Regions from separate parts of the Pseudoalteromonas sp. 2CM36K genome, predicted to be linked through region 1. Evidence: predicted binding sites of a transcription regulator. Region 1 holds the regulator's gene; the other holds the start of a gene.
What was found. Region 1 encodes sigma-54, which starts transcription at its own class of promoters, with help from an activator protein. Its sites were predicted from a motif close to GTTGGCACGNNNNTNGNNT; they were not measured.
Positions count from the first base shown of each region.

Region 2: a site for sigma-54 is predicted at 1,475-1,493, ahead of MTN97_RS15140 (PA2169 family four-helix-bundle protein). Genes of this name have one in related genera too.

Region 1 covers NZ_JALNTK010000028.1:33,482-36,908, forward strand. Annotated here, with positions in the region: gene lptA (lipopolysaccharide transport periplasmic protein LptA) at 1-295, shown strand, start outside; gene lptB (LPS export ABC transporter ATP-binding protein) at 292-1,017, shown strand; gene MTN97_RS15845 (RNA polymerase factor sigma-54) at 1,351-2,850, shown strand; gene hpf (ribosome hibernation promoting factor) at 2,877-3,164, shown strand; gene ptsN (PTS IIA-like nitrogen regulatory protein PtsN) at 3,169-3,427, shown strand, end outside.
Region 2 covers NZ_JALNTK010000025.1:63,598-67,024, forward strand. Annotated here, with positions in the region: gene MTN97_RS15135 (TonB-dependent receptor plug domain-containing protein) at 1-661, shown strand, start outside; gene MTN97_RS15140 (PA2169 family four-helix-bundle protein) at 993-1,436, opposite strand; gene MTN97_RS15145 (LysR family transcriptional regulator) at 1,608-2,546, opposite strand; gene aceK (bifunctional isocitrate dehydrogenase kinase/phosphatase) at 2,563-3,427, opposite strand, start outside.

The sequences.
Region 1 (3,427 bases):
ACAGTTATTAATTGCCACAGGCAGCCCTGCATATTTTGAAGAAACACAAGCTGATGGCACCATAATGAGCGCCAGTGCTAATGAAGTGCGTTACGATGTGTCGCTGCGTTTTTTAACCTTAATCGGCGATGCAAGCATTGCTCAAGCAGGTCAAAAAATAACAGCTAAAAGTATCACTTACGATATCGAGCAGCAGTTAATTAGCGCAGAAAAAGACGAAAACTCAACAGACCGTGTACACACTATTTTAGTGCCTGTTGAAAATAAAAAAGAAGATGATAAAGGCCAACCATGAGCACATTAAAAGCAGAGCTATTAGCTAAAAGCTACAAAGGTCGTGAAGTGGTGAAAAACGTTGGCCTAGAGGTTGAAGCTGGCAGTATTGTGGGGTTACTTGGCCCTAATGGTGCAGGTAAAACCACCACCTTTTATATGATTGTAGGCCTTGTACCTAGCGATAAAGGCAAAATATCAATTGATGATAAAGATATTACTTTATTACCGATGCACAGCCGAGCGCGTTTAGGGATTGGTTATTTACCGCAAGAGTCGTCTATTTTTAGAAAGCTGACTGTTTATCAAAACTTAATGGCTATCTTAGAAACACGTAAAGAATTAAATAAACAACAACGCGAAGATACTTTAAATAATTTACTTGATGAATTTAGCATTCAGCATATCCGCGATAGTCAAGGTATGGCTTTATCAGGTGGTGAACGTCGCCGCGTTGAAATTGCTCGCGCGCTTGCAGCAAACCCTAAATTTATCCTTTTAGACGAACCCTTTGCGGGGGTTGATCCTATCTCAGTATTAGATATTAAAAAGATTATAGAGCATCTTAAAAACCGTGGCATTGGCGTCCTTATTACAGATCATAATGTGCGCGAAACACTTGATGTTTGTGAAAAAGCCTACATAGTTTCTCATGGGGAGTTAATTGCATCAGGCACTCCTGAATACGTATTAAACGATAAAACAGTACGCGATGTTTATTTGGGCGAGCAGTTCAAGCTCTAATATGTGTGTTATTCCACTAAGCATCTGCTAAGATTAATCATACTTAGGTCTGTTGACCTATCAAGGTTGAATTTGCAGCAGTCTGTTTGATATTTAGGCAAGGCAGAGCCTATGTGGTGTGGTATTCCCCATAAATAGGCGATAACGCAGCATCAATGCCAAACAGGCGCTGCCCTTCGGGTTCTGCCTAGGGACGATTTACTCTTTGTTGCTCGGTTTTGACTTAGTCCACTAGGTTACAAACCTCGCGCCGCAATTAAACCGCCCCTAGTTTGAACAAATTTTAATCGCAAAGGTCAACAGACCGTAATTTAAAAGGATTGTTAGAGATACATGAGGCAATCATTACAGCTGCGCATGGGCCAGCAACTTACAATGACTCCACAGTTGCAACAAGCAATTCGCTTATTGCAACTCAGTACATTGGATCTCCAGCAAGAAATTCAAGAAGCGCTCGATAGCAACCCCTTGCTTGAAGTTGAAGAACACGATTACAGCGAAGACACAGCAGGTAAAAACGAACAAAAAGCCGATAACGATGACTTAACGCTAAGTGCCTCAGCTGACGATAAACCTAGCGAGTATGAGCAAGATAGCGGCGAAGCAATGACCAAAGACACCATTAGCGATGATATGGCTATGGATGTTACTTGGGATGAATATATGAGTGCTGCGCCTGCCTCTTCATCGGGCCCAATGCCAGAAGATGAATCTATTTATCAAGGCTCTTCGACTGAAACGCTGCATGAGTATTTAATGTGGCAACTTCAACTGACGCCGTTTAGCCCTACCGATGAAGCGATAGCTATTGCAATTGTAGAAGCTGTGGACGACTCAGGGATTCTAACCCTTAGCTGTGAAGAAATATTAGAAAGCTTTAACCAAGAAAACGACGCCGAAGATGAAGTTGAACTTGACGAAATAGAAGCGGTACTAAAGCGTATTCAACTATTTGATCCAGTGGGAATAGCCGCGCGTAGTTTACAAGAGTGCTTGTGTATTCAGCTAAATCAATTTGATAAAGACACACCTTTTTTAAACGAAACAAAAATGATCTTAACCGATCATATTGATTTACTGGCTGCGCGTGACTATCGCACGTTGATGAAAAAAACAAAGCTTAAAGAAGATGAGCTTAAAGAAATCATGACGTTGATTCATACGCTCAGCCCAAAACCGGCAGACACTATTGTCAGAGAAGAGTCTGAGTACGTTATTCCTGACGTGTCGGTTAAAAAAGTAAAAGGCCGTTGGGTGGTTGAACTAAACCCAGATAGCATGCCTAAGATCAGAGTAAATAGCCAATATGCAGCTATGTCGCGTACGGTTAAATCAAGTGGTGATAGCCAGTTTATTCGCTCGCACTTACAAGAGGCTAAATGGTTTATAAAAAGCTTAGAAAGTAGAAACGACACACTGCTTAAAGTAACTAACTGTATTGTGCAGCAACAACAGGCCTTTTTTGAACATGGTCCTGAGGCGATGAAGCCTATGGTACTTAACGATGTGGCTGAAATGGTGGAAATGCACGAGTCGACTATTTCACGTGTTACTACGCAAAAATATATGCACACACCACGTGGCATTTTTGAGCTTAAATATTTCTTTTCAAGCCATGTAAGTACTGAAAATGGTGGCGAATGCTCATCAACAGCAATACGAGCATTAATTAAAAAATTAATCGCTGCAGAAAACTCAGCTAAACCATTGAGTGATAGTAAAATTGCAGATATATTGGCAGAGCAAGGAATTAAAGTAGCGAGGAGAACTATAGCAAAATATCGCGAATCTCTAGCTATTCCCCCGTCTAATCAACGTAAAAGTTTGATTTAAGGCGTACAACAAAGAGGAAAATGTTTATGCAACTGAATTTAACTGGTCGTCATGTAGATATTACCGACTCGCTTAGAGACTACGTAAATAGCAAATTTTCGAAGTTACAGAGGCACACTGATCACATAACGAATGTGCACGTTATTCTCGATGTAGAAAAACTAAACCAAAAAGCTGAAGCAACCGTTCATGTTAGTGGCGCTGAGATTTTTGCTTCTACTGAGCATCAAGATATGTATGCCGCTATAGACTCGCTCATTGACAAGCTAGATCGTCAAGTAATTAAACACAAAGAGAAACTTGCTCGACACTAACACTATGAAACTAAGCTCACTTATCTGTCAGGACTGCAGTAAAGCTGCGGTCCTTTTTAATAGTAAAAAAAGAATTTTAGAATTTATCAGTGAATTGGCTCACAATAAACTGCCCTATTTAACACAACAAGATATTCTTAACGCATTAACTGCAAGAGAAAAGCTTGGAAGTACAGGTATAGGTCGAGGAATTGCAATTCCACATGGTCGTATGAGTGGTGTACAAGAGCCTCTTGCACTTATATTAGTGAGCGAAACGGCTA
Region 2 (3,427 bases), on a different contig from region 1:
TAATCGCTTAGGCAAAGGTTTATCAAACAGTCTTGATGCCGCGTTACTGAGCTCGGGTGCTGGTGCAGGACAGTTTTTCTTAAATGGGGCTGACACAGAAACGCAAGGTATCGACTTTGTAGCTACATGGAATACAGAAGGCCTAGGCGGCACGCTTGATTTTACATTAGCGGCCAACTTTACCGAAACCGATGTCGTGTCGTTATTTACACCTGCAGGTTCTGGTCTTGAAACCGTGCCAGTCGATGATGTGTTTTCTGATCAAGAAATTTCTATCATTGAAGAATGGCAACCAGAAGATCGCATTAACTTAAGTGCGCTTTATCGCCGTGACGATTGGACTGTTAATTTATCACTTAATCGTTTTGGTGAGTACACAGTTGAAGATGGCGGTCGCCAGACTTACGGTGCTGAAATTTTAACTGACATTAAAGTTAATTACTTTGTAACTGATAATTTATCGGTAAACATTGGCGCAAATAACTTATTTGATGTTTACCCTGATGAAAACACCATAGGTAATTCACGTTCAGGTACTATTGTAGATGCTCAAGGTAATACCATTGTCAGCAGTGATGGGGTATTTAAGTACTCTCGTCGTTCAGCGCCATTTGGTTTTAACGGTGCTTACTACTACGTAGGTGCAGAATACCGCTTTTAATAAGGGTCTGTTGACCTTTTTGGATTAAAATTTGTTCAAACTAGGAGCGGTTTAATCGCGGCGCGAGGTTTGTAACCTAGTGGGCTAAGTAAAAACCGAGCAACAAAGAGTAAATCGCCCCTAAGCAGAACCCTTCGGGCAGCGCCTGTTTGGTATTGATGCGGCGTTATCGCCTATTTATGGGGAATAACCACACCACATAGGCTCTGTCTTGCCTAAATACCAAACAGACTGCTGCAAATTCAACCTTAAAAGGTCAACAGACCCTAATAACTCTCCTATTGTTATTTAACAACCAAAGGGCCGTAAGGCCCTTTTATAGTTTTTAAACTTAATGTTTTTGCATTTTACTCATTTCAGCATGACAGCTTTGCATGGTAAGCAATACCTTTGACAGCGCCGCTTCACAATCATGTGATTGAGGCTTTTTCAACGCTGTTTTGATTTCTTCTAAGGTTTTATCTTCTACTTCTTCAAGCTCTTTAATGTAGGTTTGGTCATTATCGCTAGTGAATGTACTGAGCAAAGCGGTAAATGCTCTGCGTGCTTCTACCGCGAACGAAGAGCCATCTTCACGTGCGCCTTGTTGATTAATTGCATAGGGTTGTAAGCTTTCAACACTTAATTTGCGGGCGTCAATCATGCGCTGAAATAATGCACTTACGCTAGGATCTTGTACTTTATCTTGTGCTTTTTCGTAAAAGTCGATACCGCTATTCATTACTTGGATAATGTCGGTGATATGATTTATCTCTTGTCCTTGATGGGTGCTCATAATAATGACCTCTGTTAATTTAAAATACATAGATAACTAAGCAAGCGGCATTCCAACGCGGTTTTATTTTTAACTAATTGTTTTTCATCGTTTTATTATTGTGGGGAGGTCTAGTCAAGCTTGCTAACATGCTGCTAGCAAGCAAAATTTACATAAAAGCATGTAAGAAGGTTATTTAAGCTCTTCAGCTACTTCGGCTACTTTTTGACGTAACCAAATATGGCTAGCATCTCTGTGTAACAAAGGGCTCCATATCATATCAAGTTCAAATGGTGGAATAGGAAAAGGTGGCTCAAGTATTTTAAGCCCTGGATCGTCTACATAAATATTGGCCGCTTTTGAGGGTAAAGTCGCCACGAGGTTTTTTTCTTTCGCTAAATGAATAGCAACATGGTAGTTACGAGTAAAGGTGGCAATATTTCGATGCTTCCCAAAATGGGCGAGCGCTTCGTCAACCCAACCCAGCTTTTGCACATCTTTAGGATCCATGCCAACCCCAACACCAAAGCCTGTTTTACTTACCCAAATATGACGGGCTTTTAAATAGCTATCTAGGCTAAAGTTTTCAATAATAGGGTTGTCGGATCTTACTAAACAGCAAAAGCTATCTTTCCAAATTCGCTTATGATGAAACGATTGCGGTAAGTTCTCAAAGCGGTTAATTGCCATGTCTACTTTACCGTTTTCTACATCATGAAAGGTTACATCGCTGGGCGTTAAAATATCTAATGTGGTGTCTGGGGCTTCTTCATGTAATTTCCCTAACAAACGCGGTGCCATGGTACTGGCTGCATAGTCACTGGCCATAATTCTAAACACGCGTTTACTTTGTTTAGCTTCAAATTCGCGATTAGGTGCTAGCGTTTCCTCAAGCGTCATCAAAATGCCGCGAATAACAGGCTGTAACTCAATAGCGCGCTCGGTCGGCACCATACCATCGCTGGTACGCACTAAAATAGGATCGTTAAAAAGGTTACGTAGGCGTTTCAGTCCATTACTCATTGCCGGTTGAGTAATACTAAGCTGGTTAGCGGCACGAGTAACGTTACATTCGCGCAGTAATGTATCGAGATAAACCAGTAAATTTAAATCTATTTTACTTATATTCATTGTGTGTCCTTAACGTTTACCAGTAATGGATAAAACGCTGTGCTGTAGGATAGGGATAAATATGACTCACCTTTCCATTTTTTATATTTTGTTGTGCTTGTTTCCAAAAGCTCACATCAAGTAGTTCTGGGTGCGTACTGGTTAAAAATTGTTTATATGTTGGGTTAGGCATTACAAAGGTACATAATTGCTCTGGAAATACATCTTGCGGAGCAACCGAGTAACTTTGTTCATCCATCAAATAATCATCATAACTTTTTGCTTTGGGTAGTGCTCTAAAGTTCATGTCTGTTAAATATTGCACTTCATCGTAATCATAAAAAATAATACGTTTGTGCTTACTTACACCAAAGTTCTTTAACAGCATATCGCCAGGGAAAATATTCACGGCAATCATTTCTTTAAGCGCCTGGCCATACTCTTCAATGGCATCGGCGGCACTTTTTTCGTCTGCATTTTCTAAAAAAAGATTAAGCGGTGTCATTCGCCGTTCAATATACAAATGTTTTATGATTAACCACTCACCCTCAATCACCATCGATGAGCCAATGGTTTTGTGCAACTGTGCTAACAAGTTACTATCAAATCGTGCCAAAGGAAATACGACGTTTGAATACTCTATGGTGTCAGCCATTCGGCCAACACGGTCATGACTTTTAACCAGTTGATAGCGTTTTAATACCGTATCGCGACCAAACGGCTTACTTTCGCCAAATTTATCTTTAATAACTTTAAATACATAACCAAACGAGGGTAGGGTAAATACCATCATCACCATACCCGGTGTACCGGGAGCAATGGTAAATTCGTCATTAGAATGGATTAAATGATTCAAAAACTCGCGATAAAACTCGGTTTTACCTTGTTTATGAAAGCCTATG